DNA from 4 places in the Pseudomonas sp. B611 genome. Region 4 is predicted to be linked to each of the others. Evidence: predicted binding sites of a transcription regulator. Region 4 holds the regulator's gene; each other region holds the start of a gene.
The links. The regulator FliA, encoded in region 4, starts transcription of late flagellar genes. The targets are predictions, from matches to a motif close to CTAAAGTTTNNNNNNNNNNNGCCGNTAA.
Positions count from the first base shown of each region.

Region 1: motA (flagellar motor stator protein MotA) is a predicted target of FliA. The motif match lies at 1,224-1,251, and genes of this name have one in related genera.
Region 2: flgM (flagellar biosynthesis anti-sigma factor FlgM) is a predicted target of FliA. The motif match lies at 1,947-1,974, and genes of this name have one in related genera.
Region 3: ACZRMO_RS06600 (methyl-accepting chemotaxis protein) is a predicted target of FliA. The motif match lies at 4,452-4,479, and genes of this name have one in related genera.

Region 1 covers NZ_JBUZST010000004.1:208,553-216,414, forward strand. Annotated here, with positions in the region: gene motB (flagellar motor protein MotB) at 1-300, opposite strand, end outside; gene motA (flagellar motor stator protein MotA) at 304-1,155, opposite strand; gene ACZRMO_RS11710 (HDOD domain-containing protein) at 1,323-2,858, shown strand; gene ACZRMO_RS11715 (rhodanese-like domain-containing protein) at 2,916-3,731, shown strand; gene asd (archaetidylserine decarboxylase) at 3,748-4,608, shown strand; gene serB (phosphoserine phosphatase SerB) at 4,738-5,952, opposite strand; gene ACZRMO_RS11730 (AhpA/YtjB family protein) at 6,086-7,591, shown strand; gene ACZRMO_RS11735 (PqiC family protein) at 7,773-7,862, opposite strand, start outside.
Region 2 covers NZ_JBUZST010000005.1:402,536-410,397, forward strand. Annotated here, with positions in the region: gene cheR (protein-glutamate O-methyltransferase CheR) at 1-35, opposite strand, end outside; gene ACZRMO_RS14575 (chemotaxis protein CheV) at 78-1,010, opposite strand; gene flgA (flagellar basal body P-ring formation chaperone FlgA) at 1,105-1,869, shown strand; gene flgM (flagellar biosynthesis anti-sigma factor FlgM) at 2,012-2,335, shown strand; gene ACZRMO_RS14590 (flagella synthesis protein FlgN) at 2,384-2,854, shown strand; gene ACZRMO_RS14595 (flagellar brake protein) at 2,951-3,700, shown strand; gene ACZRMO_RS14600 (MFS transporter) at 3,761-5,149, opposite strand; tRNA gene ACZRMO_RS14605 (tRNA-Arg) at 5,417-5,493, opposite strand; gene ACZRMO_RS14610 (hypothetical protein) at 5,819-6,046, shown strand; gene ACZRMO_RS14615 (PA3371 family protein) at 6,057-6,236, shown strand; gene ACZRMO_RS14620 (Arc family DNA-binding protein) at 6,629-6,955, shown strand; gene mgtE (magnesium transporter) at 7,059-7,862, opposite strand, start outside.
Region 3 covers NZ_JBUZST010000002.1:344,866-352,727, forward strand. Annotated here, with positions in the region: gene ACZRMO_RS06585 (putative bifunctional diguanylate cyclase/phosphodiesterase) at 116-1,780, shown strand; gene ACZRMO_RS06590 (NorM family multidrug efflux MATE transporter) at 1,925-3,328, opposite strand; gene ACZRMO_RS06595 (LysR substrate-binding domain-containing protein) at 3,481-4,398, shown strand; gene ACZRMO_RS06600 (methyl-accepting chemotaxis protein) at 4,579-6,555, shown strand; gene pdxR (MocR-like pyridoxine biosynthesis transcription factor PdxR) at 6,598-7,862, opposite strand, start outside.
Region 4 covers NZ_JBUZST010000005.1:49,606-57,467, forward strand. Annotated here, with positions in the region: gene ACZRMO_RS12960 (protein-glutamate methylesterase/protein-glutamine glutaminase) at 1-1,087, opposite strand, end outside; gene ACZRMO_RS12965 (chemotaxis protein CheA) at 1,136-3,337, opposite strand; gene ACZRMO_RS12970 (protein phosphatase CheZ) at 3,349-4,137, opposite strand; gene ACZRMO_RS12975 (chemotaxis response regulator CheY) at 4,156-4,530, opposite strand; gene fliA (RNA polymerase sigma factor FliA) at 4,699-5,439, opposite strand; gene fleN (flagellar synthesis regulator FleN) at 5,436-6,269, opposite strand; gene flhF (flagellar biosynthesis protein FlhF) at 6,375-7,691, opposite strand; gene flhA (flagellar biosynthesis protein FlhA) at 7,703-7,862, opposite strand, start outside.

The DNA of each region.
Region 1 (7,862 bases), on a different contig from region 4:
TTCCTGCGGCGACTCGGTCTTGATCTCGGGGTTGATGGTGCGCTCCGGCGCCAACTGCGGCGAACCGCCGAGGTCGATGACGAAGGGCGTGCCGCTTTCCGAGAAGCCAATCGGGTCCTTGAAGTAACCGGCGATGGCGATCTTTTGTTCCGGCGTGGCGGTGGACATCAGCCACAGCACCAGGAAGAACGCCATCATCGCCGTCGCAAAGTCGGCGAAGGCGATTTTCCAGGCACCGCCATGGTGCCCCGCAGCGAAGCGCTTGACGCGCTTGATGATTATCGGCTGGTTGTTTTCCATGGCTTAGCGACCGCGAACCGCTTGTTCCAGCTCGGCGAAGCTTGGGCGATGTTTCGGGTACAGCACCTTGCGACCGAATTCCACCGCCAGCGATGGCGGCATGCCGGAAGCGGACGCTACCAGGCTGGCCTTGATCGATTCGTACAGGTTGATTTCTTCCTTGGCGTCGTGAGCCAGGGAGGTGGCCAGCGGGCCAAAGAAACCGTAGGCCGCGAGAATACCGAAGAAGGTACCGACCAGTGCCGCACCTACGTGCATGCCGATGGCCGCCTGGTCGCCTTCGCCCAAGGAAGCCATGGTCACCACGATACCGAGTACCGCCGCGACGATACCAAAGCCGGGCATGCCGTCGGCGATGCCGGTCACGGCGTGGGACGGGTGCTCCAGCTCTTCCTTGAGGCTGAACAATTCCATGTCGAACAGGCCTTCCAGCTCATGGGGGGCCATGTTGCCGGAAGACATGATGCGCAGGTAATCGCAGATGTAGGCGGTCATGCGCTCATCTTTGAGCACGGCCGGGTACTTGGCGAAAATCGGGCTGGCGGCAGCGTCTTCGATATCGGCCTCGATGGCCATCATGCCTTCGCGGCGGCTCTTGTTGAGGATCTCGTACACCAGCCCCAGCACTTCCAGGTAGAAGGTGTGGGTGAAGCGCGAACCGAACATGCCCAGCGACTTTTTGATCACGTGCATGGTCATGTAGCCGGGGTTCGCTTGCAGGAACGCGCCCAACGCCGCACCACCGATAATCAACACCTCGAAAGGCTGGATCAGCGCGGCAATTTTACCGTGGGACAGGACGTACCCGCCGAGCACGCTTGCGAAGACGACGATGATGCCGATAATTTTAGCCATAGGGGATCTGTACTTGCGCCGTCGGGTTCATGGACATATTTGGAGGAACTGCAAAACTCTTGTTCTACTTATCGGCAAAACTGCGCCAGACTATAGCCCGTTAAGGCGAAAAGCCAGTTCGGCCCGATCCGGGCGTGTTGACCGCAAGTGATGATCGCGCCCCAATCATGGCTAATGAAACGACAGTCCCAACTGCAAAACCCACTACCCTCGCCGCTTGGATCAAGCGCCTGGACGATGTGCTGCTGCCTGTCCCCCAGGCCAGCCACGAGCGCGTGTGCAAAGGCATCCGTGATAGCCGCAGTTCGTTGCGAGATATTGCCGAGCTGATGCAGAACAGCCCGGCGCTGGTGCTCAGCGTGATGCGCGAGGCCAACAGCCATACCCACGGCAGTTTCACGGAGCCTGCGGAAAACCTCGAAGTGGCGCTCAACCGCCTCGGCCTGAAACGCGCCGAAGAGCTGCTGGCGCGCTTGCCGTCGGTGCCGGCCCATGAGATCCCCGTGGCCTTGCGCCAATTGCTGCTGGTCAGCCAGCACGCCTCGCAACAGGCCAACGGTTTGTTCGCCAGCCGCCTGGCGCGTTTGTGGCAGGACATTCACTGGGGCAGTCTGCTGTTTCTGTCACCGCTGTGGCCGATGGCGGTCGCCTACCCCAAGCTCCTCGAAGAATGGGAACTGCGGGTGATCCACAAAGGCCAGCCGGCGCGCCAGGTCGAGCAGGAATTGTTCGGCGTACGCCTGCTGGACCTGTGCCTGGGCTTGACCGAAGCCTGGCACCTGCCGATCTGGGTCTCCCAGGGCTACAACCTGCTGCTCAAGGAGCAGCGTTTGCTGGTCAAGGCGCTGCACATCGCCCGCGAAGACGACGCCCTGCGCCAACAGCAATTGCTCGACGCCGAACCCAACCTGCGGCGCTGGCTGAACCAGCCGGCCAACACCGTACTGCTGGCCAACGGCCTGGCGATGTCGGCCCAGGAGTCCTGGACCTGCCCGCACACCGAGCGCTGGCAATACCTCACCGCGCTGTACCTGCAACAGCCGCTGGGCGATGTGCAGCAGCAAGTGCACCAGCAAGCCGTGACCAGCGCCCGCACCACGCTGATGCCTGATTTATGGCACCCAGCGCTGTCGCTGATCTGGCCATGGCACGTGCAGAAAATCCATCGCGGCCTGCTGCCCGCGTCGCCACCTACCGCCGAATCCCTGGCCGTATGGCGCAAACGCTGCACCGAGTTGCTGGTGGAGCCAAGCCGTTTTGCCAACGCCATGCATCTGACCACCTGCGCCAAGGAAGCCCTGGTGGCCAGTGGCATGCAGCGGGTCATGCTGCTGATGACCGACCGTGCCCAAAGCACCTTGCGTGTGCATCAGGCCGACGGTTTGCCGAAAGACGCCGCCAACCTCAGCCTGGACGTGACCAACAGCACCCTGCTGCAACGCCTGCTGGAAAAGTCCGCGCAGGTGCGCCTCACCCCGGACAACCACGCGCAGTTCTCGGCCTTGCTACCGCCGATCCTGCGCCGTCTGTTCACCGGCGAACACCTGCTGCTGCGCTCCCTGAGCTGCAACGGCAAGGTGGTGATGCTGATGGTGGCCGACCAGGGCGGCGGGCCGTTCTCGGAAACCACCGTGCAAGCCTTCGGCAAAACCGCCCAATGCATCGAGAAGGCCCTGCACTGCTTTACCAACCGCAGCGCCTGATGCTTGCGCTACAATCGCGGTCCTTTATCGCCAACATTTGTGCCCAGGAGACCTCACATGCCTGACTTCTCTGGCTTGCCGCTGGTGATCGAATCCAGCGACCTGCAAGCTCGCCTTGATGCCGAACACCTGATTCTGGTGGACCTCACCAGCGCTGCCCGCTACGCCCAGGGGCATATCCCCGGCGCGCATTTCGTTGACCCCAAGCGCACCCAATTGGGCCAGCCGCCTGCACCGGGCCTGCTGCCCCACAAGGCCGACCTGGAAAAACTTTTCGGCGAACTGGGCCACACCCCGGACGCGACCTACGTGGTCTACGACGACGAAGGCGGCGGCTGGGCCGGGCGTTTCATCTGGATGCTCGACGTGATCGGCCATCAGAAATACCACTACCTCGACGGCGGCCTGCTGGCCTGGCTGGAAGGCCAGCACCCGGTCAGCACCGACGTGCCCGCAGCCGTCGGCGGCCCGGTCAGCCTCACCTTGCACGACGGCCCCACCGCCACCCGCGAGTACCTGCAAAGCCGCCTCGGTGCTGCCGACCTGGGCATCTGGGACGCACGCGGCCCGCTGGAGTATTCCGGCGAGAAAGTCCTCGCCGCCAAAGGTGGGCACATCCCCGGCGCCGTGAACTTCGAATGGACCGCCGGCATGGACCCTGCGCGCAACCTGCGCATCCGCCGCGACATGCCGCAGATCCTCGAAGACCTCGGGCTGACCCGCGACAAAGAAATCATCACCCACTGCCAGACTCACCACCGCTCTGGCTTCACCTACCTGGTGGCCAAGGCGCTCGGTTATCCGCGAGTCAAAGGTTATGCCGGTTCCTGGGGCGAATGGGGCAACCACCCCGACACCCCCGTTGAGATTTAAGGTTTAAGGACAGTAAATGAAAAAGCAGTTGTTTATCCTCAGCCAGTACTTGCTGCCGCACCACCTGCTGTCGCGCTTGGCCGGCTGCATTGCCGAGTGCCGCGTGCGCTGGTTCAAGAACGCCTTCACCAGCTGGTTCGCCAAGCGCTATCAAGTGGACATGTCCCAGGCCCTGGTTGAAGACGTGACCGCCTACGAGCACTTCAACGCGTTCTTCACCCGCGCGCTGAAAGACGGCGCTCGCCCGCTGGACCAAACTCCAGGCGCGATCTTGAGCCCCGCCGATGGCGCGGTCAGCCAGCTTGGCCCGATCGAACATGGTCGCGTGTTCCAGGCCAAAGGCCACAGCTTCAGCGTGCTGGAACTGCTGGGCGGTGATTCCGCCGTGGCGGCGCCGTTCATGGGCGGTGATTTTGCAACGGTGTACCTGTCGCCGAAGGACTACCACCGCGTGCACATGCCGCTGGCCGGCACCCTGCGCGAGATGATCTACATCCCGGGGCGCATCTTCTCGGTCAACCAGACCACCGCCGAAAACGTACCGGAGCTGTTTGCGCGTAACGAGCGAGTTGCCTGCATTTTCGACACCGAACGCGGCCCGATGGCCGTGGTATTGGTGGGCGCGATGATTGTGGCGTCGATTGAAACCGTGTGGGCTGGCTTGGTGACACCGCCGAAGCGTGAGCTGAAAACCTTCCGCTACGATGAGGCCGCGCGTGCGCCGATTCACTTGGAGAAAGGCGCTGAGCTGGGCCGCTTCAAACTGGGTTCGACTGCAATCGTGCTGTTCGGGCCGGATCAGGTGAAGTGGGCTGAAGAGCTGGCAGCCGGCACGCCGGTGCAGATGGGCCAGGGTATGGCACTGCCAAAAGCCTGACGCACTGATCGTTCCCACGCTCTGCGTGGGAACGCAGCCCTTGACGCTCTGCGTCAGCTTTTAGAGGCGTGACGCGGAGCGTCACAGGATGCATTCCCACGCGGAGCGTGGGAATGATCATCGTGAGGCTTACAGCTGACCGTCGCGATCCCGGAAGCCCAGCAGATACAACACCCCATCCAACCCCAAGGTCGAAATCGCCTGCTTCGCCGACTGCTTCACCAGCGGCTTGGCACGGAACGCCACACCCAACCCGGCAATCGCCAGCATCGGCAGGTCATTCGCACCGTCGCCGACAGCGATAGTCTGCTCCAGACGCAAACCTTCCTTGTGCGCCAGTTCCTTCAGCAGGTCCGCCTTGCGCTGCGCGTCGACAATCGGCTCGACCGCCACGCCAGTCACCTTGCCATCCACCACTTCCAGCTCGTTGGCGAACACATAGTCGATGCCCAACTTGGCCTGCAATTGCTTGGCGAAGTAAGTGAAGCCGCCCGACAGGATCGCGGTCTTGTAGCCCAGGCGCTTGAGCTCGGCGAACAGGGTTTCGGCGCCTTCGGTCAGGCGCAGGGAGGCGCCGATGGAGTCCAGCACACTGACATCCAGCCCTTTAAGCAGCGCCAGGCGCTCCTTGAAGCTCGCCCGGAAATCCAGCTCACCGGCCATGGCGCGCTCGGTGATCTCGGAGACTTGCTCGCCCACACCGGCAGCCTTGGCCAACTCGTCGATGACTTCCGCTTCGATCAGCGTGGAGTCCATGTCGAACACCGCCAGGCGACGGTTGCGGCGGAACAGCGAGTCTTCCTGGAAGGCGATATCGACATTCAGCTCCTGGGCCACGCTGAGAAACTCAGCGCGCAGGGCTTGCGGATCGGCCGGCTCGCCGCGCACGGAGAACTCGATGCAACCCTTGCCCTTGTCGGCCGGGGTGTCCAGCGGCATACGACCCGACAGACGGTCAATGTGGTCGATATTCAAGCCGTATTGCGCGGTAATCGAGCTGACGCGCTGCAACTGCTCAGCCGTGACCTTGCGGGTCAGCAGCGTCACGATGTGGCGTTTCTTGCCCTGACCGGCGACCCAATGCTGGTAATCGGCTTCGGACACCGGCGTGAAACGCACCTGTTGATCAAGCTTGTACGCCGTAAACAGGATGTCCTTGAGCACCGAAGACGCCTGTTCAGTACTCGGGATCTCAACGAGGATGCCGAACGACAGCGTGTCGTGGATCACCGCCTGGCCGATGTCGAGAATGTTCACACCACCCTGGGCCAGAACGCCGGTAATCGCCGCCGTCAGACCCGGGCGATCTTCACCAGTGATGTTTATCAGGACAATTTCGCGCAAGGCGCACCCCCAGGCTGGAAAAAAACCGCATTCTACCCACTTTCAGTGACCATCGGGCACAGCCAGCGCTTTGACGCTATGGGGCCTGTCGCTATACTGCGCGTCAACTTCACGGACCAAGAGCCGAGCGCAAGTGAACCGGCCCACGCCAGTAAAAACCGATAACTTCTTCCTGCTGATCTTCCGGGCACTGCGCCACCGCCGTGTACCGATCGCATTACGCATCGCCAGCCATAACGTGATCCTGGTCGCCCTGGCCCTGGTGATCTACGCCTGCGTGATGGGTTTGCAGTTCAAGCAGGCCATGCACGAACAGGCCGACGCCCTGGGCGAGAGCTTGACCACGCAAACCGCCACGTCGGCGACCGAGCTGTTGGTGTCCAATGACATCCTCAGCCTCAACGTGCTGCTCAACAACCTGACCAAGAACCCGCTGGTGGCCCACGCCGCCATCTACAGCGTGGACAACCGGATCATGGCCGAAGCCGGGCAGCGCCCGAAGAATGGCCTGCTGGGCGAAGCCGAAGGGTTGTACCAGAGCAACATCACGTTCCAGGACGTGAAGGCCGGCCAACTGCGCATCAGCCTGGACATGCAGCAATTCCAGCAGCCGATGACCATCAGCCTGCAAAGCATGGGCATCCTCAGCGCGATCCTGCTGGCCCTGGCGTTGGCCCTGAGCCTGCGCCTGGGTCGGCATATCTCCACGCCGCTGATGCAACTGCGCATCTGGCTGCGGGACATCGACGAACACACCCCGGCCACCGACCGTCAGGATGAAATCGGCGACCTCGCCCGCCAACTGCACGCCAGCTTCGCCCCGGAGCCGACCGTGCGCGCGCCTGAGCCCGAGCCGGAATACGACGACGAGCCCGAGTTCGACGTGGGTGAGCCGGGCTTTGATGAAGCCCCACCGGTCGCCGGCCTCAAGCCTGCCACCCGCAAGGCGATCCAGGCCGATGAAGACGAGTTGGACGACGAAGACCCGTTCGCCGACCTGCGCGATACCGCGTCCAACAGCCCGGCTGTCGCGCCAACGCCTGCCCCGGTTAAGAACGCCGAGCCCCAGCACAGTGCGGTCCTGGCCGTGCAACTGGGCTCCCAGGATCAACTGCGCCGCCTGCCCCGCACCCGCCTGACGGAACTGCTGGAACGCTACCGCGACTGCCTCGACCAGGCCGCCTCGCTGTACCAGAGCGAACTGCACACCCTGAACGACGGCAGCACGCTGATGCTGTTCCACAGCGAAGACAGCGGCGAAGACTACCTGACCAACGCCATCTGCTGCGGCGAGCTGCTGCGCGCCCTGGGCCATGCCCTGCAGATCGAAGTGGCGGACAGCGGCATCACCCTGCAACTGCAACTGGGCCTGACGGTGAGCGACGACCTGTTTGGCATGAGCCAGATCGACCTGCTGCTCACCGAGAGCGCACAGGATGCCCTGGCCTTGTCGCAACACAGCCGCAACTTGCTGCTGGTGGAGCGCAAGATCAGTGAAGACACATTGATCCGCCAGCGCGCGCGTATCCGCCCGATTGCCAGCCCTGAAGGCGCGAGCTGTGTGGAGCGGTTGATGGAGCCGTATCCGTCGATGCTGGAGCGGCAGTTGGCGCGGATGCATGAGACCCGCAAGCCCTGACGGACCTGATCGTTCCCACGCTCCGCGTGGGAACGCCTCTTGGGACGCTCCGCGTCCCGCGCTTTGCTGTGACGCAGAGCGTCACGGTTAGCATTCCCACGCGGGGCGTGGGAACGATCATCGCGCACAAACAAAAAGGCCCGCTGAATCAGCGGGCCTTTTTTTGTGTCAGCGATTCAGGTCAGAACCTGAACACTTCCATATCCGTACGAATCGGCGTTGCCATCGGCATCTTCGGCTTCTGCGGTTCAGCCGGCTTGGCCGCCTGCAC
Region 2 (7,862 bases), 350 kb from region 4:
CGGAACTGTTCGAAATCCAAATTACCCGTAGACAATGATACCGCCTCTTAAATCGTGTGACCGCCAGGGGAAATCCCCTAGCCGTGATCTGCTGCCTTGATCCGGTCGACAACCCGGTTTGCCAGGTCATCCGGGCGGAATTTGGCCAGGAAGTCATCGGCACCGACCTTCTTGACCATCGCCTGGTTGAATACGCCCGACAACGAAGTATGCAGGATGATATGCAATTTTTGCATGCGTGGATCGTTGCGTATCTCGGCCGTGAGGGTGTACCCGTCCATTTCCGGCATCTCGATGTCGGAAATCATCATCAAGAATTCTTCTTCCGGTTTCTTGCCTTCATCCACCAATTTGCGCAGGTAGTCCAACGCCTGGCGCCCATCATTGAGTGCCACCACGTCTACACCGACGGTCTGCAGGCAACGGGTCACCTGCTTGCGCGCCACCGAGGAGTCGTCCACCGTCAGCACCCGCAGCGAGATCGCCTTGTGCGCCGTCTCGGCATCGACCACACCGACGGAAATCGCTTCCGAGGTGGGCGCCACTTCGGCGAGGATCTTCTCCACGTCGATGATTTCCACCAACTGGTTGTCCACCCGCGTCACCGCCGTGAGGTAGTGATCGCGGCCGGTGCCCTTGGGTGGCGGATGGATCTCTTCCCAGTTCATGTTGACGATGCGCTCCACCGAGCGCACCAGGAAACCCTGGGTCTTGGTGTTGTACTCGGTGATGATCACGAAAGGGTTTTCGCGGTCCTGCAAACCTGCCGAGCCCGTGGCCAGGGACAGGTCAAGGATCGGAATGGTCGCGCCACGGATGTTGGCCACGCCACACACCACCGGGCTGGACTTGGGCATGATCGTCAGCTTGGGGCACTGCAGCACTTCCCGCACCTTGAACACGTTGATGCCGTACAGCTGTTTGCCATCCAGGCGAAAAAGCAACAACTCCAGGCGATTCTGCCCTACCAGCTGTGTGCGCTGGTTTACTGAATCCATTACTCCTGCCATGCCTTGACTCCCACGCTAAAACCTTTGGCCATACCTATAAGGGCAGTGACGCGCACCCAACACTAAACGGCACGAGCTTTGCTATTTATTGGTCATGGATATTAAAACGACAGTTTCCCGACACCTTGACCTGACACGGTATTGCCGCTTGTTTTGCGTACCGCTGGCGCTGCTTGCCTTGGGCTTGGGCACCACGGCCCGCGCGGACAACGTCACCTTGCCTGATCTACTTATCGGCGTCACCCAAGGGTTTCTTGAGTTCACTGTAGAAGATTATCTGGCGACCACCCAGACGCCCGGGCGTTATGAAATCCAGGTCAACCAACTCGACCCGCGCCTGCGTATGCCAATGTGCGACAAGGAATTGACAGCCACCCTGGAAAGCCCCGCCCAGCCGATTGGCCGCGTGACCGTGAAAGTACGCTGCGAGGGCGCTGCGCCGTGGACGGTGTTCGTGCCGGCGCAGGTCAAGCTGTTCCGCGACGTGGTGGTGGTGGCGCGGCCGCTGAAGCGCACCGGCATCATCGGTTACGACGATGTTGTGTTGCGTGAGCGTGATATCAGCCTGATCAACCAGGGCTATCTCACCTCGGTCGATCAGGCAGTCGGGCAAAAATTGACCCGACCAGTGGTCACCGACCAGGTCATTACCCTGGTACACCTGGAACAGGCCGAGGTCATTCGCAAGGGTGACCAGGTGGTTATTTCCGCCAGCAGCGGTGCCTTGCAGGTAAAAATGCCGGGGGAAGCGCTGTCCAATGGCGGCATGAGTGAACAGATCAGGGTCAAGAACCTCAATTCCAACCGCGTGATCAAGGCACGGGTGACCGCACCCGGCCAGGTCGAGGTGGCTTTATAGAGAACTGGTATCAGGCGCCAGCTTTTCCTACACTGTGTACCAGACGTGTGCGCATGCAGGTTTATTGTCAATCGAGCCTAAAGTTTGTCCGGGTATGGCCGAAAACATGGCAAGCGTCCAAATACCCAGAGGTTTTTTTATCATGGTCATCGATTTCAGTCGTTTAAATAATTCCCAGGCATTGCCCGGCTCTACGCGCACCACCGGTGCCAAGGACAGCGTAGAAGCCAAGTCCCAGCCACTGCCCGCCAAGGCAGAACAGGCCGGCGCCAGCCAAAGCGGGGAATCCGTACACCTGAGCAATGAGGCTCAACAGTTGCAGAAGGTCACTGACTCGCTGCGCGATCAACCGGTTGTCAACAGTGCCCGTGTGGCCGAGTTGAAACAGGCAATCGCCGATGGCAGCTACAAAGTCGACAGCAACCGTGTAGCCAGCAAGCTGCTCAACTTCGAAGCCGAGCGCTAGGCAAAGGCCTGCGCCGGGCTTTTGGACGCTTAAAACCCAAGGCCAGCCATGCACCACGACGAAACCCTGCTTCAACTGATCATTGATGATCTGGCACCGACGCAACAATTGCTCGAGCTGCTCAAAGAAGAATCCCTGGCCCTCTACGGCCGGGATATGCGCCTGCTGGAAGAAATCCTCGCGCGCAAACAGTCGCTCATCGTGCTCCTTGAACAGCATGGCAAGAAGCGCAGCCAGATCCTGGCCAGCCTCGGCCTGCCAACCGATCACGACGGCCTCGCCCAACTGGCCAGCCATTCCTCCGTCGGCGACGAGTTACTGGCGCAGAGCCAGGTACTCAATGAGCTGCTCAGCCAGTGCCAGGAAGCCAACCTGCTCAACGGTCAGTCGATCCAGCTGCAGCAAGCCACGACCGCCAACCAGTTGCGTATACTCCATGGCGGCGAGCCACCGGCCCTGTATAACGCCCAAGGCTCCACCTCACGCCTGGTCAAACCAGGCACCCGCAGCCAAGCCTGACGCCGGTTTACAGCGCGCCCTATCCAAGGCGCGCTACATGCTGGCAAAATGCCGGTTCTTGCGTGTAGTCGTATTTTGTCTGGAGATGGAAGAACCGTGTTCAACGCCCTTAATGCGGAAGATACACCGCAGCCACCCAAGGTACTCACTACACCTCTGGAAATTGTCGGCACCCTGCGGATGCTGCAAGAAAGCCACGACCCGCTGATCATTACCTTCCACGAACGCAGCCAGCGCTTCCAAAGCTACCTGGTGGACGTTGACCGGGACAGCAAGACCCTGGCACTGGATGAAATGATCCCGCGCGATGGCGAGCGCTTCCTGGAAAGCGGCGAACCGTTTCGTATCGAAGGCTTCCACGAAGGCGTGCGCGTCGCGTGGGAAAGCAACGGCACCTACAGCGTCAGCGAAAAAGACGGCCACCGTATCTACACCGGCAGCATGCCGGACGAGGTGGTCTACCATCAGCGCCGCAATGCCTTCCGCGCCGCGCTGAAACTGGCGCAACTGGTGAACATCGAGCTGGGCGGCGAGAAACTCAAGGCGCCGGTCAGCGGCAAGCTGCTGGACATCTCCGCCACCGGCTGCAAATTGCGCTTTGAAGGCGACATCTCCGAGCGCCTGCAACTGGGCCAAGTCTACGATCGCTTTATCGCCGCCCTGCCCTTCGGCAGCATGACCACCTCCGTCGAACTGCGTTACCTGCACTTCGAAGAAAAGATCAACACCACCTTTGCCGGCGTGCGCTTCCACAACATGAGTGGGTTGGTGCAACGCCAGGTCGAGCGTTTTGTGTATCAGCTGCAACGCGAAGCGCGGCGCTTTGACAAAGACGATGACTTTTAAGCCTTAAAGCACGCCACAAAAAAACGGGCAGATCCTCATGGGATCTGCCCGTTTTTGCATTCAGGGGCGCGCCCTGCTCAGGTCATGAGGGTGCTCTTCCGGCCCCAGAGGCTCCGGCGGCCCTACGAATGCCGGCTCATCCACCGGCGGCTGCGGCCCGTCTTCAGGCTCGGGCTCTTCCGGCGCAGCGGTCTGCATCTGCTCCTGCACCACCTGCTCGTCTACCCGCGGATCCAGCGCAGCCACCAGCGGCGAGCTGGACATGCTGTCAGGCATCGCCACGTGATGCAGTGGCGCATCGTCCACCTGATGCAGGTTGGTCACCGCCTTCGGCCGGATACGCCACACCAGGATCAGCGCACACAAGCTGAAAAACGCGTAGAGCATCTGACTGCCAAAAAGCTTCATCACCACACCGGCCAACAACGGCCCGATACTGGCACCGACGCCGTAGGTCACCAACAGCATGGCGGTCAGCGACACGCGGCGGTCACCCTCGACATGGTCGTTGGAAAACGCCACGGCCAACGGGTAAAGGCAGAACTGCACCAGCGAACACAGGAAGCCCGCCACGAACAGCACCTCCAGCGGCACCTGCGTCATGATCGCCAATGGCAACGCAGCAACCGCCAGGCACAGGGCAAAACAGCGAATCAACAAGGCCCGGTCATAGCGGTCGGACAACCAGCCGAGCGGCCACTGCACCAACAGACCGGCAAAAATGCACGAGCCCATGAACAGACCGACCTGCTCGGTCGTCAAGCCTTGCTGGGAGGCGTAAAGCGGTGCCAGGCCGTAGAACGAACCGACGATCAGCCCCGCACCCAGCACCGTGCTCAGCGACTGCGGCACCCGTTTGATAAAGAAACGCGGCTCCATCGGCGCAGGATGCAGCGGCGCCGGGTGAATCCGCCGGGTCATGGCCACCGGCACCAGGCACAGGGCGAAGCACAGCGCGACCAGCATCAGCAATTCAAGACCGAGCTGGGGATGCATCACCAGGATCAACTGGCCGAGCACCAGCCCCAGGTAGGAGGCGATCATATAGCCGCTGAACACCACGCCGCGCTGCTTGGCGTCCGCCTGCTCATTGAGCCAGCTCTCGATGACCATGTATTGGCACATCATCCCCAGGCCGACGATGATCCGCAGCACAATCCAGGCTGGCAGCCAGTCGATCAACCCGTGCCCCAGCACCGCCGCACCGACGATCCCGGCACACGTGGCATACGCACGAATATGCCCGACCCGGGCGATCAGGCGGTGCCCGATCTTGCCACCCAGCACCAGGCCAAAGTAGTTGGCCGCCATCAGCGCACCGACCCACAGGCTGTCCACATGGTCGGCCGCCAGGCGCAAGGCCAGGTAAGTACTGAGCAGGCCGGAGCCGATCAGCATCATCAAGGAGGCGAAATAAAGGGCTCGAAAAGATTTCCAGATCTGGCGCATCGGCGTTCCGAGCGGCTCCTTGCAGTGAGGGACAGGGCTATCGGCATGATAGTCCTGGGTGACGGGCCCGGACAGGCGGCAAATGCTGTTTCCCGGGATTATTTTGCTTAAGCGTCAGACGCTGCCCGGCTGCCTGTCAGATACACAGATCGCGACAAATAAGCCGCGCACCTGCTGTGAACCCAGAACCGCGGCAAGGTTCGCCGCTTCTTTGACGAACGCCCATAAAAAAGCCCCGCCAGAGTGATCTGTGCGGGGCTTTGGATCTGGTGTCCCAGGGCCGGTTCGAACGGCCAACCTTCCCCTTAGGAGGGGGATGCTCTATCCAATTGAGCTACTGGGACAAATGGCCGTCACTGCGCCAGGGGCAGTGCGACGGACGGCGTGCATGTTAACGGCCGAGGTGGGTTTTGTCATGTCGTCCGTAGGCTTTTTGAGTGTAGGCCGCTGCCTGCCCGGGCGACTACGGCCTGCCCCAGTAAATACGGGCACTTGGCGCTATCGTGCAAAATGCACTCCTGCAAAATGCCATCATTGCAAATTGCAAGAAAACAGACCTTCAATAACCACCTAAGATGCTGATTTTATTGAAATAAAACGTTGGCACGGGTTCTGCAATACTTCTCCTACAACACCCATTTGGCCACGCCAGCCACGGAGAACATGATCATGAACAGCGCGCTTCTGTTAGCTCTCAATACCGTGGCCCTGGCCGCTTTGGTGATGTTCCACTTCCAATCGAGCAACAGCGAAGACACCGCGCAGCTGCACCAACCCGTGCCGCATCACTTGCAACAGCGCCCGCAACTGGCCGTGATGACCGCCAAGCCACAATCCGACATCCACCTGACACAGGGCACGCAAGCAGCGCCCTCCTCCGAACACTGGGTTTTCTGAGGGCGTACCCATGAGCAAACCTGCCTGGCTGTTCCTTTGCCTGACCTTGGCTGCTGTCATTCTGGGACTCAACGTCAACGCCCAGGACGAGCAAACCACCTCCTTCATTGCCAGCGGTGTGTTTGCGAGCCTTCTCTTGCTGACGCTCATCGTCGGCCGGCGGATCAAATTCGACCCCGTGCTGCGCTGAGCTGCCCCCTCCCCACTGCCTACCTTATGTCGCCTCGCGCTAGTAAATCGGCAGATTGCCACTAGTCTTAAAATCAAGGGCAAAAGGCCACATTGCTATACGATGTGCGCCCTTCAGCCCTTTTGCGGCCGGGGTGTGGGCGAAAATTGCTGGATGAAGTTTTTCGTCGAAAAGTTTTCCAACCAGTCCGCAAAAAAGCAAATCAGTGCTGGCATTAAGCCTTTAGGCAGTTCAATATTTGTCACAGAATTGACGCCAAGGAACTGGCAAATCTGAGGCATGATGCGGCCTCTTTGCAATTCAGGTTGAACTTTGGTCGTGAGCCTTGTCTTAACTCTCATCGCTTGCGGCCAATTCCAAAAACCGCTCCCCTGAACTAACCGGTTAAATATATGCGCCCATTGAAACAGGCAATTTATTCCAGCCGTACGGCTGACAAGTTCGTCGTACGTCTGCCAGACGGAATGCGGGAACGCATTGCCGAGGTGGCTCGCAATCATCACCGCAGCATGAACTCCGAAATCATCGCGCGCCTGGAGCAAAGCCTTATTCAGGAAGGTGCGCTGGGCGAAGAGTTGAGCATGCGCCTGGACAGCCCCGAGCTGTCGCTGCACGAACGCGAACTGCTGCAGCGTTTTCGTCAGCTCTCCCACCGCCAGCAAAATGCTCTCGTCTCGCTTATCGCGCACGACGTTGAGGCGGCCGCAGAAGCCAATTGATAGACGACTGAAAGCCGAAGCCAGCTATATGCTGGCTTTTTTTTTGCGTGGAATTTGGAAAGGGGATGCAACAAGGGGGCAGAGTTGCCCCCTCAGGACAGGATCAGAGCAGGAAGATCGTTGCCAGGCCCAGGAAGATGAAGAAACCGCCACTGTCGGTCATCGCGGTGATCATCACGCTGGCACCCATGGCAGGATCGCGCCCAAGGCGCGCCAGGGTCATGGGGATCAACACGCCCATCAGCGCCGCCAGCAGCAGGTTGAGGGTCATGGCGGCCGTCATCACGACGCCGAGCGACCAACTGCCGTACAGCAAGTAAGCCACCACCCCGATCACTCCACCCCACACCAGGCCGTTGATCAGGCCCACCGCCAGCTCTTTGCGCAGCAAGCGCGACGAGTTGGCCGTACTCACCTGGTCCAGCGCCATGGCGCGCACGATCATCGTGATCGTCTGGTTGCCCGAGTTGCCGCCGATCCCGGCCACAATCGGCATCAGTGCCGCGAGCGCCACCAACTTCTCGATCGAGCCTTCGAACAAGCCAATCACCCGCGACGCAATAAAGGCGGTGATCAGGTTGACGGCCAACCAGGCCCAACGGTTTTGCAGCGAGCGCCAGACCGAGGCGAAAATATCTTCCTCTTCACGCAGACCCGCCATATTGAGGACTTCAGTCTCACTTTCTTCACGAATCAAGTCGACCATTTCATCGATGGTCAAACGGCCAATCAGCTTGCCGTTCTTATCGACCACCGGGGCCGAGATCAAGTCATAACGCTCGAACGCCTGCGCAGCTTCGTAGGCATCTTCGTCCGGGTGAAAACTCACCGTATCACTGGCCATCAGATCCGCGACTTTCTTGTCCGGGTCATTGACCAGCAAACGCTTGATCGGCAGCACGCCCTT
Region 3 (7,862 bases), on a different contig from region 4:
ATTGAGACTAATGTTTACAACCTGCGTGTTTGATAACCCCTATCATTGGTGATTATCAGGCCGCACGTCATAATGCCCGCCGCCAACGAATTCTTGCAGAGTCTAGGGAGCTAGCTTGTCTACGCCTGTCGAACCCTTGCGTTTGCTGCTGCTGGCCGATGAGCCCGCGTGGGCAGCGTTGTTGCGCGAGTGCCTGGCGCCGATGGGCGATGGGGCTGTGCTGATCAGCGCGCCAAATTGGGATTCCGTAAGTCGTCTGTTCGATGACGACCACGGTGCCGTGCTATTGACCACGCCAGGCCTGCAACCTGGCCCCGGCCGTTGCAGCTTGCCGTGCGTATTGCTGCTGGAGCAGGAACCGCTGGTTTCACCGCTGGGGGTCAGCGACTGGCTGGTGCAGACCGCCTTGGACGCCGACACCCTGCGCCGCTGCCTGCGCCACGTTCGCGAACGCGGCGTGCTGGAAACCACCCTGCAACGCCTGGCCGAACAGGACCCGCTCACCGGTATCGCCAACCGCCAGGGTTTCCAGACCCTGCTGGCGGCGCGGCTGGCCGAGAACGAAGGCCGCGGCCTGGCCCTCGGTCACCTGGACCTCGACAACTTCCGCCATGCCAACGACGCCCTCGGCCACCAGGCCGGCGACCGGTTGATCCTGCAAGTGGTCTCGCGGCTCAAGAGCCAGTTGGAGGCCGGCGACCAACTGGCGCGCCTGGGCAGCGATGAATTCGCCTTGCTGATCGACACCCGCCGTGCGCCCCAGCGCGCCGAGTGGATGGCCGAGCGCATCACCGAAGTCATGGCCGAACCCTATTGGGTCGATGGCGAAAGCCTGCTGATCGGTTGCAGCCTGGGCGTGGCGCACGCCCGTGCCAGCGCCGGCGCCGACCCGCTGATGTGGCACGCGCATATCGCCATGCAGCAAGCCAAAAGCACCCAAGGCTGCACCTTTCATATCTTCAACGAACGCATCAACCGCAACGCGCGCAGCCTGGCGGACCTGGAAAGTGAACTGCGCCGGGCCTTGCGCCGTGACGAACTGGAGTTGCACTACCAGCCGCGCCTGGACCTGGACGACGGGCATATCGTCGGCCTGGAAGCCCTGGTGCGCTGGCGTCACGGCGAACGTGGCCTGTTGCCGCCCAGCGAATTCGTGCCCCTGGCCGAGCAAAGCGGCCTGATCGTACCGTTGGGCTACTGGGTGATTTCCCGCGCCCTGCGCGACATGCAGGACCTGCGCGAACGCGGCCTGCCGCCGCTGCACATGGCGGTCAACCTGTCGTTTCGCCAGTTCCAGGACAGCCAATTGCTGTCCACCCTCAGCCGGTTGATTGCCGAACGTGGCGTGGAAGCGCAATGGCTGGAATTCGAACTGACCGAAACCGCGGTGATGCGCCGCAGCGACCTGGTCAAGCAGACCATGGACGCCCTCGGCCGCCTTGGCGTGCGCTTTTCCCTGGATGACTTCGGCACCGGTTTCTCATCGTTCGTGCACCTCAACAGCCTGCCGATAGCCTTGTTGAAGATCGACAAGAGCTTTGTCGGCGGCATGGAAGAGCGCGAAGAGAACCGCAAGCTGGTGCACGCGATGATCAATCTGGCCCACAACCTCAACCTGGAAGTGGTGGCCGAGGGCGTGGAAACCCCTGAGCAGTTGGCGTTGTTGCGGTTGTTTGGGTGTGACCAGGCCCAGGGTTATCTGATCAGCAAGCCGTTGCCGTTGCCGGAGTTGGTGGAATACCTCACCTATGGAAAAGGCCGAGAGGCTTTACTGGGTTGAATGGCGACGCCGATCGACTGTGGGAGCGGGCTTGTGTGGGAGCGGGCTTGCTCGCGAAAGCGGTGGGTCAGTCAATGAATTTATATCTGATTCACCGCTTTCGCGAGCAAGCCCGCTCCCACAGGTTTTGACCGCGTCAGACCTTTAATCCGCCTGGGCGGCTTGAAATGTAGCTTGAACCTGCGGCTCCCGCCGAATCATCCGCTTCATCTTCGCCTCAAACGCCCACGTCAGGCTCACCGCCGCACACGCCAGCCCCAGCGCCAGGCCCCACCACACCCCGGTCGGCCCCCAGCCCAGGGTGAACGCCATCAGCCACGCCGCTGGCGCGCCGATCAGCCAATAACAACCCAGGCCCACCAGGAACGTGGTCTTGGCGTCCTTCAGCCCACGGATACAACCCATGGCGATGGTCTGCACACCGTCGAACAACTCAAACCACGCGGCCACGGCCAACAGGCTGACGGCCAGCACGATCACGTCGTGGAACGCCGGGTCATTGTGGTCAAGGAACAGCCCGATCAGCGGGTCGGACAACAGCCAGAACACGGCGGCAAACCCGAGCATCACCGTTGCCCCAAAGCCGATGCCGACCCGGCCGGCCAGGCGTGCTTGCAGCAACTGCCCGGCGCCGTAGTGCTGGCCGATGCGCATGGTCACCGCGTAGGACATCCCCGCCGGCACCATGAACGCCACCGAGACAATCTGCAGGGCGATCTGATGCGCCGCCAACTGCGTGCTGCCCATGGTGCCCATGCACAGCGCCGCGAAGGCGAACAACCCGACCTCTACCGCATAGGTGCCGCCAATCGGCAGGCCCAGGCGCCATAGCTCGCGCAGGTAGGTGGTGTTGAGGCGCAGCAGGCCAGTGCCCAGCGGGTAAGCGGCATAGGCACGGTTGCTGCGGATGTACCACATCAGCGCCAGGGCCATGCCGTTGGCGACGATGGCCGTGACCAGGCCGATGCCCATCAAGCCCAGTTTTGGCAGGCCGAACATGCCCTCGATCAAGGCATGGTTGAGCAGGTAGTTGATGACCGTGCCGCACAGGCTGATGACCATCACCGGCGTGGCTTTGCCGATGGCACTGGTGAAGCCGCGCAAGGCCATGAAACTCAGGTAGCCGGGCAGGGCGAAGGGCAGGATCGTGAGGAATTGCCCCGCCGCCTGCACGTTGGTTTCGGTCTGGCCAAACATCAGCAGCACCGGCTTGAGGTTCCACAGCAGCAACGCCGCCGCCAGGGCCATCAGCATGGCGAGCCACAGCCCGGCCTGGGTCAGGCGGGTGGCGCCTTCGATATCGCCCGCGCCGTGACGAATCGCCACCAGGGTGCCCACGGCGGCAATCACACCGATGCAGAAAATCGCCACGAACGAATAGCTGGCCGCCCCCAGGCCGCCGCCGGCCAGGGCTTCGGGGCTCAGGCGAGCCATCATCAGGGTGTCGGTCAACACCATCAGCATGTGCGCCAACTGTGAGGCAATCAACGGCCCCGACAGCCGCAGAATGGCCCAGAGTTCGGTACGTGCTGGATGCTGCATGATCATCACGCTCAAATAGTCAGAGGGTTGTGGAAGGGTTGATTCTCGGCGCTCTCGGCCGATTGCACAAAGGGATAAAAGCGATGGTTCACATGATAAAAACTCATGCCTGATCTATTCTGGTAGGGTTTCGCTATCCTGCTGTCGGAGCGTTCCTCATGTCCCGTCGTCTTCCTCCTCTTTACGCCCTGCGGGCCTTTGAAGCCGCGTCTCGGCATAACTCCTTCACCCGTGCGGCGGAAGAACTGTCTATTACGCAAAGTGCGGTGAGCCGGCATATCCGCACCCTTGAGGATCACTTCGCCTGTCGCCTTTTCCAGCGCAGTGGCCGCACCTTGCAGCTCACTGAAGCCGCGCGCCTGTTATTGCCCGGCGTGCGCGAGGGGTTTGCGGCACTGGAGCGCGCCTGCCATACCTTGAACGCCGAAGATGACATCCTGCGCATGAAGGCGCCTTCCACCCTGACCATGCGCTGGTTGCTGGCGCGGCTCAGTCGTTTCCGCGCCTTGCAGCCGGGCAACGAAGTGCAATTGACCAGCGCGTGGATGAACGTGGATGAGGTGGATTTCAACCAGGAGCCCTTCGACTGTGCGGTGTTGTTGAGCTACGGGCATTTCCCGGCGGATTGGGACGCGTGCTACCTGTACCCGGAGCTGTTGATCCCGGTCGGCGCCCCCAACTTGCTGGACGACGGGCCGTGGGACGCTGCACGCCTGGCGACGGCCGAGCTGTTGCATCCCACGCCCGACCGCCGCGACTGGCGCAGTTGGCTGGAGCGTATGGGCTTGTCGTCGCAGGTATCGCTCAAGGGCGGGCAGGTGTTCGACACCCTTGAACTGGGCATGATCGCCGCCGCGCGAGGCTACGGCGTGTCCATGGGGGATTTGTTGATGGTGGCCGAAGATGTGGCCCAGGGGCGCTTGAGCCTACCGTGGCCCACCGCCGTGGCCAGTGGGGAAAGTTACTACCTGGTGTGGCCGAAAACCCGCCCCGGCGGTGAGCGGCTGCGGCGCTTGGCGGACTTCCTGCAAAGCGAGGTCAAGGCCATGGAATTGCCCGAGGTCGAGCGCCTGTGAGCATGCGTGCAATACCGTTCGTGCAATCGTTTGCGCGATAACCCTGTGAATCGCTCAAGTATTGCCCGCGCACGCCGAAGTAGGTGTGTTGGAACCATCGTGCCCCAACGCTTCCCACTAGATAAATTGCCGAGCAGCGCTATGAGATCAGGATGATCCTGGCCTCGGCCAGGAGCTGTCATGTCTCAACCTCGCGCCCGGATTGCCTCCCAGCTAGGCCTCGCGCTCGCCGTGATTCTGGCTGTCGTCATCAGCGGCAGTACCGTGTTTGCCTTGCGTTCCCTCGACTCCGCCAACCTCGACACCCGCGAGGAGCACCTGGCCAGCGAAGCGCGCCTGCTCGCCGACCAACTCAATACCTTCCACAGCACCTTGCGCGAAAGCACCCAGCGTTTGAGCGGGCTGTTTGAAAAGCGCTTCGGCGCCGGTTTGAGTGTGCGTGCCGACCAGCCAGTCACCGTGGCCGGCGTACAGACCCCGAGCCTGTTCCTGGGCAGCGACCTGTTGAACAACGATTTCGCCGAAGTCGATGAGTTCAAGGACACCTCGGGCGGCGTGGCCACAGTGTTTGTGCGCAATGGTGAGGACTTTATCCGCATCAGCACTTCCCTGACCAAACAGGATGGCAGCCGCGCCATCGGCACTGTGCTGGATCACCAGCATCCGGCCTATCAACGCCTGCTGGCCGGGCAGAACTACGTCGGTCGTGCGGTGTTGTTCGAACGTTCCTACATGACCCAGTACACGCCGGTACGCGACGGCGCAGGCAAAGTCATTGCCGTGCTGTTTGTGGGCTTTGATTACACCGACGCGCAGAACGCCCAGTTCGACAACCTCAAGCGCTTCCGCATCGGCCAGACCGGTTCCCTGGCCTTGCTCGATGAGCAGAAGAAGTGGCTGGTGCCACCGGCGGGCGTGCAGGCGTTGGACCAGGCGATCCCGGTAGTGCTCGATCTGGCGAAAAAGCCGGGTGCCGGGCGATTCTGGAGCGACAAGAACGAAGACTTCTACAGCGTCGCGGTGCCGTTCGAGGGCGGCCCGTGGTCGGTGGTGGCAAGCATGCCGAAGGCTGAGATCCGTGCCGTCACCTGGGCCGTGGGGATTCGCCTGGTGATCGGCAGCGTACTGGCGATGTTGCTGGCGGTCGGTGCGGCTGTCTGGCTGTTGCGCAGCAAATTGCAGCCATTGAGCGACCTGGTGCGCCAGGCCGAGGCCTTGGGTGCCGGCGATTTGAGCGCGCGCTTGAACGTGTCCAGCCATGACGAAATCGGCCAACTGGCGCGTAGCTTCAACCAGATGGGTGAAGCGTTGTCGACCATGGTTTCGCATATCCGCAAGGCATCCGAAGAGGTCAACAGCCGGGCGCAGGCGTTGTCCGGGTTGTCTGGCGGTGCCTATGAAGGCATGGAGCAGCAGTCGGGCGAGATCACCAGCATGGCCGGCGCCGTGGAAGAGTTCAGCGCCACCTCGCTGAACATTGCCGACAACATGGGCAATACCGAGCGCCTCGCCCAGGAAAACGCCCAGCAGACGCGCATCGGTCGCAACTCGATGCAGGAGGCCTCGTCGTCCCTGGAACATATCGCCACCGCGCTGAACAGCACGGCCACGGTGATCAACACCCTCGGCCAGCGTTCCCAGGAGATCGGCGGAATTGTCGGAACGATTACCGCCATCGCCGACCAGACCAACCTGCTGGCACTCAACGCCGCCATCGAAGCCGCCCGCGCCGGTGAGCAGGGCCGTGGGTTTGCCGTGGTCGCCGATGAGGTGCGCAACCTGGCGTCGCGCACCCGCCAGGCCACCGACGAAATTTCCGGGATGATCCAGAGCATCCAGCAGGAAACCGGCAACGCCATCACCACCATGGAACACGGCAATGTGCTGATGCAGGAAGGCCTGTCGCGCAACGCCGACGTGGCCTCGGCCCTGGCCCGCATCGACGAGCAAAGCCGCTCGGCGGGGCAGCAGTTTGCCGCGATTACCACGGCAACCCAGGAGCAGAGCAGCACGGCGACGTTGCTCAGCAGCAACTTGCAGAGCATTGCGCTGGCCAACAGCGAGCAGCGTGAAGTGGTGTCGAACCTGGCGATTACGGCCAGGGAGTTGGAGACGTTGGCGGCTGGCTTGCGCCAAGAGGTCGACCGCTTCCGTTGACGCTAAACAAGGCGTGCCCGGCTCCTCGGAACCGGGGCTTGCCTAGGGTTTTTTCAGCGCACCGGCCAAGCGCACCATTGCGGTTTCGATTTCATGGGCGTTCAAGGACGAGTAGCCCAACAGCCAGCCCTGCTTTTTTCCGTCGCCAGCATATAACCGGCTGAGGCCGGGCAACTGCACACCGGCACTGGCGGCTTGGCGAATGGTGGTTTCTTCTGGCCAGCCTTCGTGCAGCAAACAGGGGATTTGCAGCCCGCCCGGCGGGCGACAGGCTGTCACCACACCGTGCAGATGCTTGCCGATAGCCTCCAACATGATCGTTTGGCGTGCGCCGTAGAGTTTGCGCATGGCCCGTACGTGGGCGTTGTAATGCCCGTCCTCCATAAAGCGCGCCAGCGTCAGTTGCAGGATCTGCGGCGTGTGGCCGTCCATCATGCTGCGGGCGTAGGTGAAGGCTTTGACCAGTTCGGCTGGCAGCACCATGTAGCCCATGCGCAGGCCGGGGTAGAGGGTCTTGCTGAAGGTGCCGATGTAAAGCGTGCGCCGGTACTTGTCCAGGCCCTGCACGCAGGCGGTGGGTTTGCCTTGGTAGTGAAACTCGCTGTCATAGTCGTCCTCGATGATCCACTTGCCTTGTGCCGCTGCCCAGTTGATCAACTCAAGACGACGTTCCAGGGTCAATGTGGCGCCGGTCGGGTATTGGTGGGAGGGCGTCACATACACGCAGGGGGCGCCGCTGCGGTCGGCGTGCAGCAGGTCGGTGCGTATGCCCTGTTCATCCACATCGATCGGCACCACCCTGGCCTCGGCGGTTTCAAACGCTTTTTTGGCGCCGAAGTAGCCTGGGTTTTCCAACAGGATCGGCTTGCCGACGTCCACCAGCAGCTGTGCGCAAAGGAACAGCGCCTGGCGCGTGCTGCTCAGCACCAGGACCTGGTCCGGCGAGCACTTGGCACCACGTTCAAGGTTCAAGTAGGTGGCGATGGCTTTGCGCAACGGCTCTGCCCCTTGCGGGTCGCCGTGCAACAGCACGTTGCTGCGATGGTCCTTCATCACCTGGCGTTGCAGGCGCTCCCAGACGGCTGTCGGAAACGTCCGGGTTTCCGGCAGGCCGGTGGCAAACGCCTTGATGACCTGTTGATCGTTCACGCCACCGCTGTCGAGGATCATTTGCCCGCGCTGGCTCAAGCCGGCACCGTCTGCCACCTGGCTGCTTTTGGCTTCCTTGGCCTTGATGCGTCGGCGTGAGGCGCCGCGCAATTCTGCGCCGATGGCATCGCACACATAACTGCCAGAGCCTGCGCGCC
Region 4 (7,862 bases):
GGCTGTAGATGGCGTCAGCCAGGTCAGCCTTGACGATGGCCATGGGCATGCCATAGATCACGCAACTGGCTTCGTCCTGGGCCCAGATTGCGCTGCCGCCCTGCTTGAGCAGGCGCGCGCCTTCACGGCCGTCGGCGCCCATGCCGGTGAGCACCACCGCCAGAACTTTGTCGCCGTAGGACTTGGCTGCCGAACCGAAAGTGATATCCACACACGGCTTGTAGTTCAGGCGTTCATCGCCCGGCAGGATTTTGATCGCGCCACGGCCATCCACCATCATCTGCTTGCCACCCGGGGCCAGCAGCGCCAGGCCAGGGCGCAGGATGTCGCCATCCTCGGCTTCCTTGACGCTGATGCGGCACAGCTTGTCCAGGCGTTCGGCAAAAGCCTTGGTGAACGCGGCCGGCATGTGCTGGATCAACACGATCGGCGCCGGGAAGTTCGCCGGCAACTGCGTCAGCACGCGTTGCAGGGCCACTGGGCCGCCGGTGGACGTACCGATGGCGACCAGCTTGTAGGCTTTGCGCTTGGGCGCCGGCGAATGCGCGCTTGGCGCTGCGGTGCGAACCGGCACGGGGGCTGGCGCAGGCCGGGCCACCGGCGCAGGGGCCGGGCGACCGAACGACGATGTCGGCGCAGGCGGCGGCGCAACCGGTGCCGGCGCGGGGGCGCTGAACAGGCTGCGACGGTTACTGCGGGAAATGCTGTGGACTTTCTCGCACAGCAGTTGCTTGACCTTCTCGGGGTTGCGCGAGATGTCTTCGAAATTTTTCGGCAGGAAGTCCACCGCGCCGGCGTCCAGCGCATCGAGGGTGACTCGGGCGCCTTCGTGGGTCAGTGAGGAGAACATCAACACCGGGGTCGGGCAGCGTTGCATGATGTGGCGGACTGCGGTAATGCCATCCATCATCGGCATCTCGTAGTCCATGGTGATCACGTCAGGCTTCAACGCAATGGCTTGATCAATCGCCTCTTTGCCGTTGGTGGCCGTGCCGACCACCTGGATGCTTGGATCGGCGGAAAGAATTTCCGAGACGCGGCGGCGGAAGAAACCCGAATCGTCCACCACCAGGACCTTGACTGCCATAAACACTCCGTTAGGCGGGGCGGGCAATACCGCCCTGCCCCACCAGAATCAAATACGCCGAGCGGCGTAACGCTTGAGCATGCTCGGAACATCGAGAATCAGCGCGATCCGACCGTCACCGGTGATGGTCGCACCCGACATGCCCGGGGTTCCCTGCAGCATTTTGCCCAAAGGCTTGATCACCACTTCTTCCTGGCCAACCAGCTGATCGACGACAAAACCGATCCGCTGGGTGCCCACGGAGAGGATCACCACATGGCCTTCGCGCTGCTCTTCATGCTTGGCCGATGCCACCAGCCAGCGCTTGAGGTAGAACAGGGGCAACGCCTTGTCGCGCACGATCACCACTTCCTGACCGTCCACCACGTTGGTGCGCGACAGGTCGAGGTGGAAGATCTCGTTGACGTTGACCAGCGGGAAGGCGAACGCCTGGTTGCCCAGCATCACCATCAGGGTCGGCATGATCGCCAAGGTCAACGGCACCTTGATCACGATCTTCGAGCCCTGGCCCTTGGTCGAGTAGATATTGATCGAGCCGTTGAGCTGGCTGATCTTGGTCTTCACCACGTCCATGCCCACGCCACGGCCGGACACGTCGGAGATCTCGGTCTTGGTCGAGAAGCCTGGGGCGAAGATCAGGTTGTAGCACTCGGTGTCGGTCAGACGGTCGGCGGCGTCCTTGTCCATCACGCCGCGCTTGACCGCGATATTGCGCAGGATCGTCGGGTCCATGCCTTTGCCGTCATCGGTAATCGACAGCAGGATATGGTCGCCCTCTTGCTCGGCCGCCAGAATCACCTTGCCGTTGCGGGACTTGCCCGAGGCTTCGCGTTCTTCCGGGGTTTCGACGCCGTGGTCGACGGCGTTGCGCACCAAGTGGACCAGCGGGTCGGCCAGGGCCTCGACAAGGTTTTTGTCGAGGTCGGTTTCTTCACCCACCAGTTCCAGGTTGATCTCTTTCTTCAGCTGGCGCGCAAGGTCGCGAACCAGGCGCGGGAAGCGGCCGAAGACTTTCTTGATCGGCTGCATTCGCGTTTTCATCACGGCGGTTTGCAGGTCGGCGGTGACCACGTCGAGGTTCGACACGGCCTTTTGCATGGCTTCATCGCCGCTGCTCAGGCCCAGGCGCACCAGGCGGTTACGCACCAGGACTAGCTCGCCGACCATGTTCATGATGTCGTCCAGGCGTGCGGTATCAACCCGTACGGTGGTTTCGGCTTCACTGGCAGGCTTTTCAGCAGCGGCCGGTGCCGGTGCCGCAGCACGGGCAGGGGCTGCTGCGGCGGGCGCCGGAGCAGGTTTGGCCGCCACCGGTGCTGGGGCCTTGGCGGCTACTGGCGCTGGGGTGGCGACCGCAGCCGAGGCCGAGGCCCCCACTTCGGTGAACTTGCCCTTGCCGTGCAACTCGTCCAGCAGGGACTCGAATTCGTGATCGGAAATCAGGCCGTCAGCGGCCGGTGCTGCGGCAGCGGCTGCCGTTGGCGCCGCTGCGGCGACTTCCGGCAAGGCGTCGGCCACAAACGTGCCCTTGCCGTGCAGTTGGTCGAGCAACGCTTCGAATTCATCGTCGGTGATGTCGGTGCTGGCGGAAGCGGCAGGCGCCTCGGCAGCAGCGGCAGGCGCCACGGCGTCGGCGGCGAACTGGCCTTTGCCGTGCAACTGATCGAGCAACGATTCGAATTCGGCGTCGGTGATGTCTTCGCCCGTCGGCGCAGCCACGGCTGCCACCGGCGCTTCGGCTTCAGCCTTGACCGCGTTGAGGGAGTTGAGCAGTTGTTCGAACTCGCTGTCCGTCACATCCGCCTCGGCCTCGACCACAGGCTCGGGCGCCGCTTCTGCGACAGGCGCAGCCGAAGTGTCAGCCGGTTCGGCCAGGCGCGCCAGGGCGGCCAGCAGTTCCGGGGTGGCAGCAGTGATCGGTGCACGTTCGCGCACCTCGCTGAACATGCCGTTGACCGCATCCAGTGCTTCGAGAATCACGTCCATCAATTCCGAATCAACGTGACGCTCACCCTTGCGCAGGATGTCGAACACGTTCTCGGCGATGTGGCAGCACTCCACCAGCTCATGGAGCTGGAGGAAGCCGGCGCCCCCTTTTACAGTGTGAAAACCGCGAAAAATTGCATTGAGCAGGTTCGCATCATCCGGTCGGCTTTCCAGCTCGACCAGTTGCTCGGACAACTGCTCTAAAATTTCGCCGGCCTCTACAAGGAAATCCTGAAGGATTTCTTCATCGGCGCCGAAGCTCATGTGGGTGCTCCTTAGAAGCCTAAACTGGATAACAGGTCATCAACATCATCTTGACCCGATACAACGTCTTCACGTTTATCGGCATGAATCTGCGGACCTTCACCCTTGGCGAGATGTTTTTGTGGATCTTTTTCCGAGAGGATCGCTTCGCGGTCATGTTCGATGCCGGCAAAACGGTCAACCTGGCCTGCCATGAGCACCAATTTGAGCAAATTGCTTTCCACTTCGGTGACCAGTTGGGTCACGCGCTTGATCACCTGACCGGTGAGGTCCTGGTAATCCTGGGCCAGCAGAATGTCATTGAGGTTGCTGGAAACCGTGCGATTTTCCTGCTCGCTGCGTGACAGGAAACCTTCGACCCGACGCGCCAATTCACGAAACTCCTCCGCCCCGACTTCGCGACGCATGAAGCGACCCCAGTCGTGGCTCAAGGCTTGGGCTTCGTTGGCCATGCCATTGACCAGGGGGGTGGCGTTTTCCACCAGGTCCATGGTCCGGTTGGCCGCCGCCTCAGTCAGCCTGACCACATAGGACAGGCGTTCGGTGGCATCGGTGATCTGCGAGATTTCTTCGGCCTGGGGCATGTGCGGGTCAATCTGGAAATTGACAATCGCACTGTGCAGCTCGCGTGTGAGCTTGCCCACTTCCTGGTACAGGCCGCGGTCACGGGTCTGGTTGAGCTCATGGATCAACTGCACCGCGTCGCCGAACTGGCCTTTTTCAAGGCTGTCGACCAACTGGTGAGCATGCTTCTTCAGGGTCGACTCGAAGTCTCCCTGTGATATTTCTTTATGCTCCATAGCTCCCCCGCGATGGCATTAGCCGTGGATGCGTTCGAAAATTTTCTCGATCTTCTCTTTCAGCGCCAATGCCGTGAAAGGCTTGACCACGTAACCGTTGACCCCGGCCTGGGCGGCTTCGATGATCTGTTCACGCTTGGCTTCGGCGGTCACCATCAACACCGGCAAGCTGCGCAATTTTTCGTCCGCACGCACGTGGCGCAGCAGGTCGATACCGGTCATGCCCGGCATGTTCCAGTCAGTTACCAGAAAGTCGATGCTCCCGCTGTTGAGGATCGGAATCGCCGTAATGCCGTCATCCGCCTCGACCGTGTTTGTGAACCCAAGGTCACGCAACAGGTTTTTAATGATCCGCCGCATCGTTGAGAAGTCATCAACGATGAGGATTTTCATGTTCTTGTCCAATTCGACCTCCAAGCAGTCTTAAACGCGCCCAGCACCTGGACGCGCCATTTCAATCAACAGGCGTTACACAAAAAGGACTGCCCAGGGCACCACGGTGCAAACCCGCAAAAGCCTGAGGCCTTCACGGGTTCGTCTGCAGTGTCCCCACACCGCCTGTCAGCGCGCGCGCCACTCTCCCAATCGCCCCCGCAAGCGGGCTGCGCACTGGCTATGCAGCTGGCTGACACGCGACTCGCTGACCCCCAGGACCTCACCGATTTCCTTGAGGTTCAGCTCTTCGTCGTAGTACAGCGCCAACACCAGTCGCTCACGCTCCGGCAAATTGGCAATCGCGTCCGCCAACGCGCCCTGGAAACGTTCGTCTTCCAGGTCACGCGACGGCTCAAGATGTGCACTTGCGCCGTCCTCATGCAGCCCCTCGTGTTCGCCGTCCTGTAGCAGGTCGTCGAAACTGAACAGGCGGCTGCCCAAGGTATCGTTCAAAATCCCGTAGTAATCGTCGAGACTCAATTGGAGTTCGGCCGCAACTTCGTGATCTTTAGCGTCGCGACCGGTTTTTGCTTCAATTGCACGAATTGCGTCACTGACCATGCGTGTATTGCGGTGTACCGAACGCGGCGCCCAATCCCCTTTACGCACTTCATCGAGCATCGCACCCCGGATGCGGATACCCGCATACGTCTCGAAACTCGCACCCTTGCTCGCATCGTATTTGGTCGAGACTTCGAGCAGGCCGATCATGCCGGCCTGGATCAAGTCTTCAACCTGCACACTCGCGGGCAAACGCGCCAACAAGTGATAAGCGATGCGCTTGACCAGTGGCGCATAGCGCTCGATCAATTCGCCTTGGCTGTCACGTGCCGACTTCTTGTAAAGGTTGTAGCCGCTGGCTGTCATAGCACCGGTCCTGCGCTCGTCTGATGCACCAATCGCTCGACGAAAAACTCCAGATGCCCCCGCGGGTTGGCGGGCAACGGCCAGGTATCGACCTTCTGGGCAATAGCCTTGAACGCCAGTGCGCACTTCGAACGAGGGAACGCTTCATAGACCGCACGCTGCTTTTGCACGGCCTTGCGCACACACTCATCATAGGGAACTGCGCCGACGTATTGTAAGGCGACATCGAGGAAGCGATCCGTGACCTTGGTCAACTTGGCGAACAGGTTGCGACCTTCTTGCGGGCTCTGGGCCATGTTGGCCAGGACACGGAATCGGTTCATGCCGTAGTCACGGTTGAGCAGTTTGATCAGGGCGTAGGCGTCGGTGATCGAGGTGGGTTCATCGCAGACCACCAGCAAGACTTCCTGCGCGGCGCGCACAAAGCTGACCACGGACTCGCCGATCCCGGCGGCGGTGTCGATCACCAGCACGTCGAGGTTGTCGCCGATATCGCTGAATGCCTGGATCAGGCCGGCATGTTGCGCCGGGCTCAGGTGCACCATGCTCTGGGTGCCCGAGGCCGCCGGCACGATGCGGATCCCGCCAGGCCCCTGCAGCAGCACGTCGCGCAGCTCACAGCGGCCCTCGATCACATCGGCAAGGGTATGTTTGGGCGTCAGCCCCAGCAGAACGTCGACGTTCGCCAGCCCCAGGTCAGCATCCAGCAGCATGACGCGACGGCCAAGCTCTGCCAGGGCCAGGGACAAATTCACTGACACGTTAGTTTTCCCGACGCCACCTTTGCCGCCGGTCACCGCGATCACCTGTACGGGATGCATGCTGCCCATTTTATTTCTTTACCTTGTCTTGCTTAGACGCAGGCTACATGGCTTGGCCGCGTGAATCGCTTGCAGACCATCGATGTAGGTACATTTCACGGTGTTCGTACTGCCTCAACCCACCCGCTTTGCCGGGTTGTGATAGAGGTCAGCGAACATATCGGCCATCGCTTCCTCGCTAGGCTCTTCTTGCATTTGTACGCTGACTGCCCGGCTGACCAACTGATGACGGCGCGGCAGATGCAAATCATCTGGAATCCGCGGCCCGTCGGTCAGGTAGGCGACCGGCAGTTCATGGCTGATAGCCAGGCTCAACACTTCGCCCAGGCTCGCCGTCTCATCCAGTTTAGTCAGGATGCAGCCGGCCAGCCCGCAACGCTTGTAGCTGTGATACGCAGCGGTAAGAACCTGTTTCTGGCTGGTGGTTGCAAGCACCAGGTAATTTTTCGATTTGATGCCACGCCCGGCCAGGCTTTCCAGTTGCATGCGCAAGGCCGGGTCGCTGGCTTGCAGGCCGGCCGTATCGATCAGCACCACGCGCTTGCGCAGCAGCGGATCGAGGGCGTTGGCCAGGGACTGGCCCGGGTCGACGTGGGTCACCGACACATTGAGGATGCGCCCCAGGGTCTTGAGCTGCTCCTGGGCACCGATGCGGTAGCTGTCCATGCTCACCAGCGCGATATTCTGCGCGCCGTACTTGAGCACATAACGCGCCGCCAGCTTGGCCAGGGTGGTGGTCTTGCCCATGCCGGCAGGGCCGACCATGGCGATCACACCGCCCTCTTCCAGGGGTTCGATTTCCGGGGTGACGATCATCCGCGCCAGGTGCGCCAGCAGCATGCGCCAGGCCTGGCGGGGTTCTTCGATTTCGGTGGTCAGCGCCAGCAGGTCGCGGGACAACGGGCCGGACAGGCCGATGCGTTGCAGGCGACGCCAGAGGTTGGCCTGGGCCGGCTTGCTGCCTTGCAGCTGCGTCCACGCCAGGGAGCCCAGCTGCACTTCCAGCAGCTCACGCAGGCCGTTTAGCTCAAAGCGCATCGAGTCGAACACGCGCTGGTCAACCGCGGCGGCCGGGGCTGGCGCTGCGGGACGTGGCGGTTCGGTCAACGTCGGCTCGACCAGCGGCTCGGCAGCAGTCAGCGGCAGGCCGGCGAACAACTGGCGATTGGTGGTGGCATCGCTGTCGCCACGCATGCTCAGCTCAGCCTGGGCCGAGACGATGCGCGAGGCGGTCTTGCGCAGCTCGTCTTCGAGTTCCATGTTCGGCACGCGCGGGGCCAACGCCTGAGGGGTGTAATCCAGGGCAGCCGTCAGCTCGACACCGCCGGCAATACGACGGTTACCGATAATCGCGGCGTCGGCGCCCAGCTCATCACGCACCAGTTTCATGGCCTGACGCATATCGGCGGCGAAAAAACGCTTCACTTGCATAACCCACTACCTCAGCCGTTGGGCCCTACTGTCGCGACGATAGTCACTTGCTTGTTGTCAGGAATTTCCTGATAAGCCAAAACGTGCAAATTCGGAACTGCCAGGCGTCCAAACCGCGACAGCATCGCCCGGACGGGGCCTGCCACCAGCAGAATCACTGGATGGCCCTGC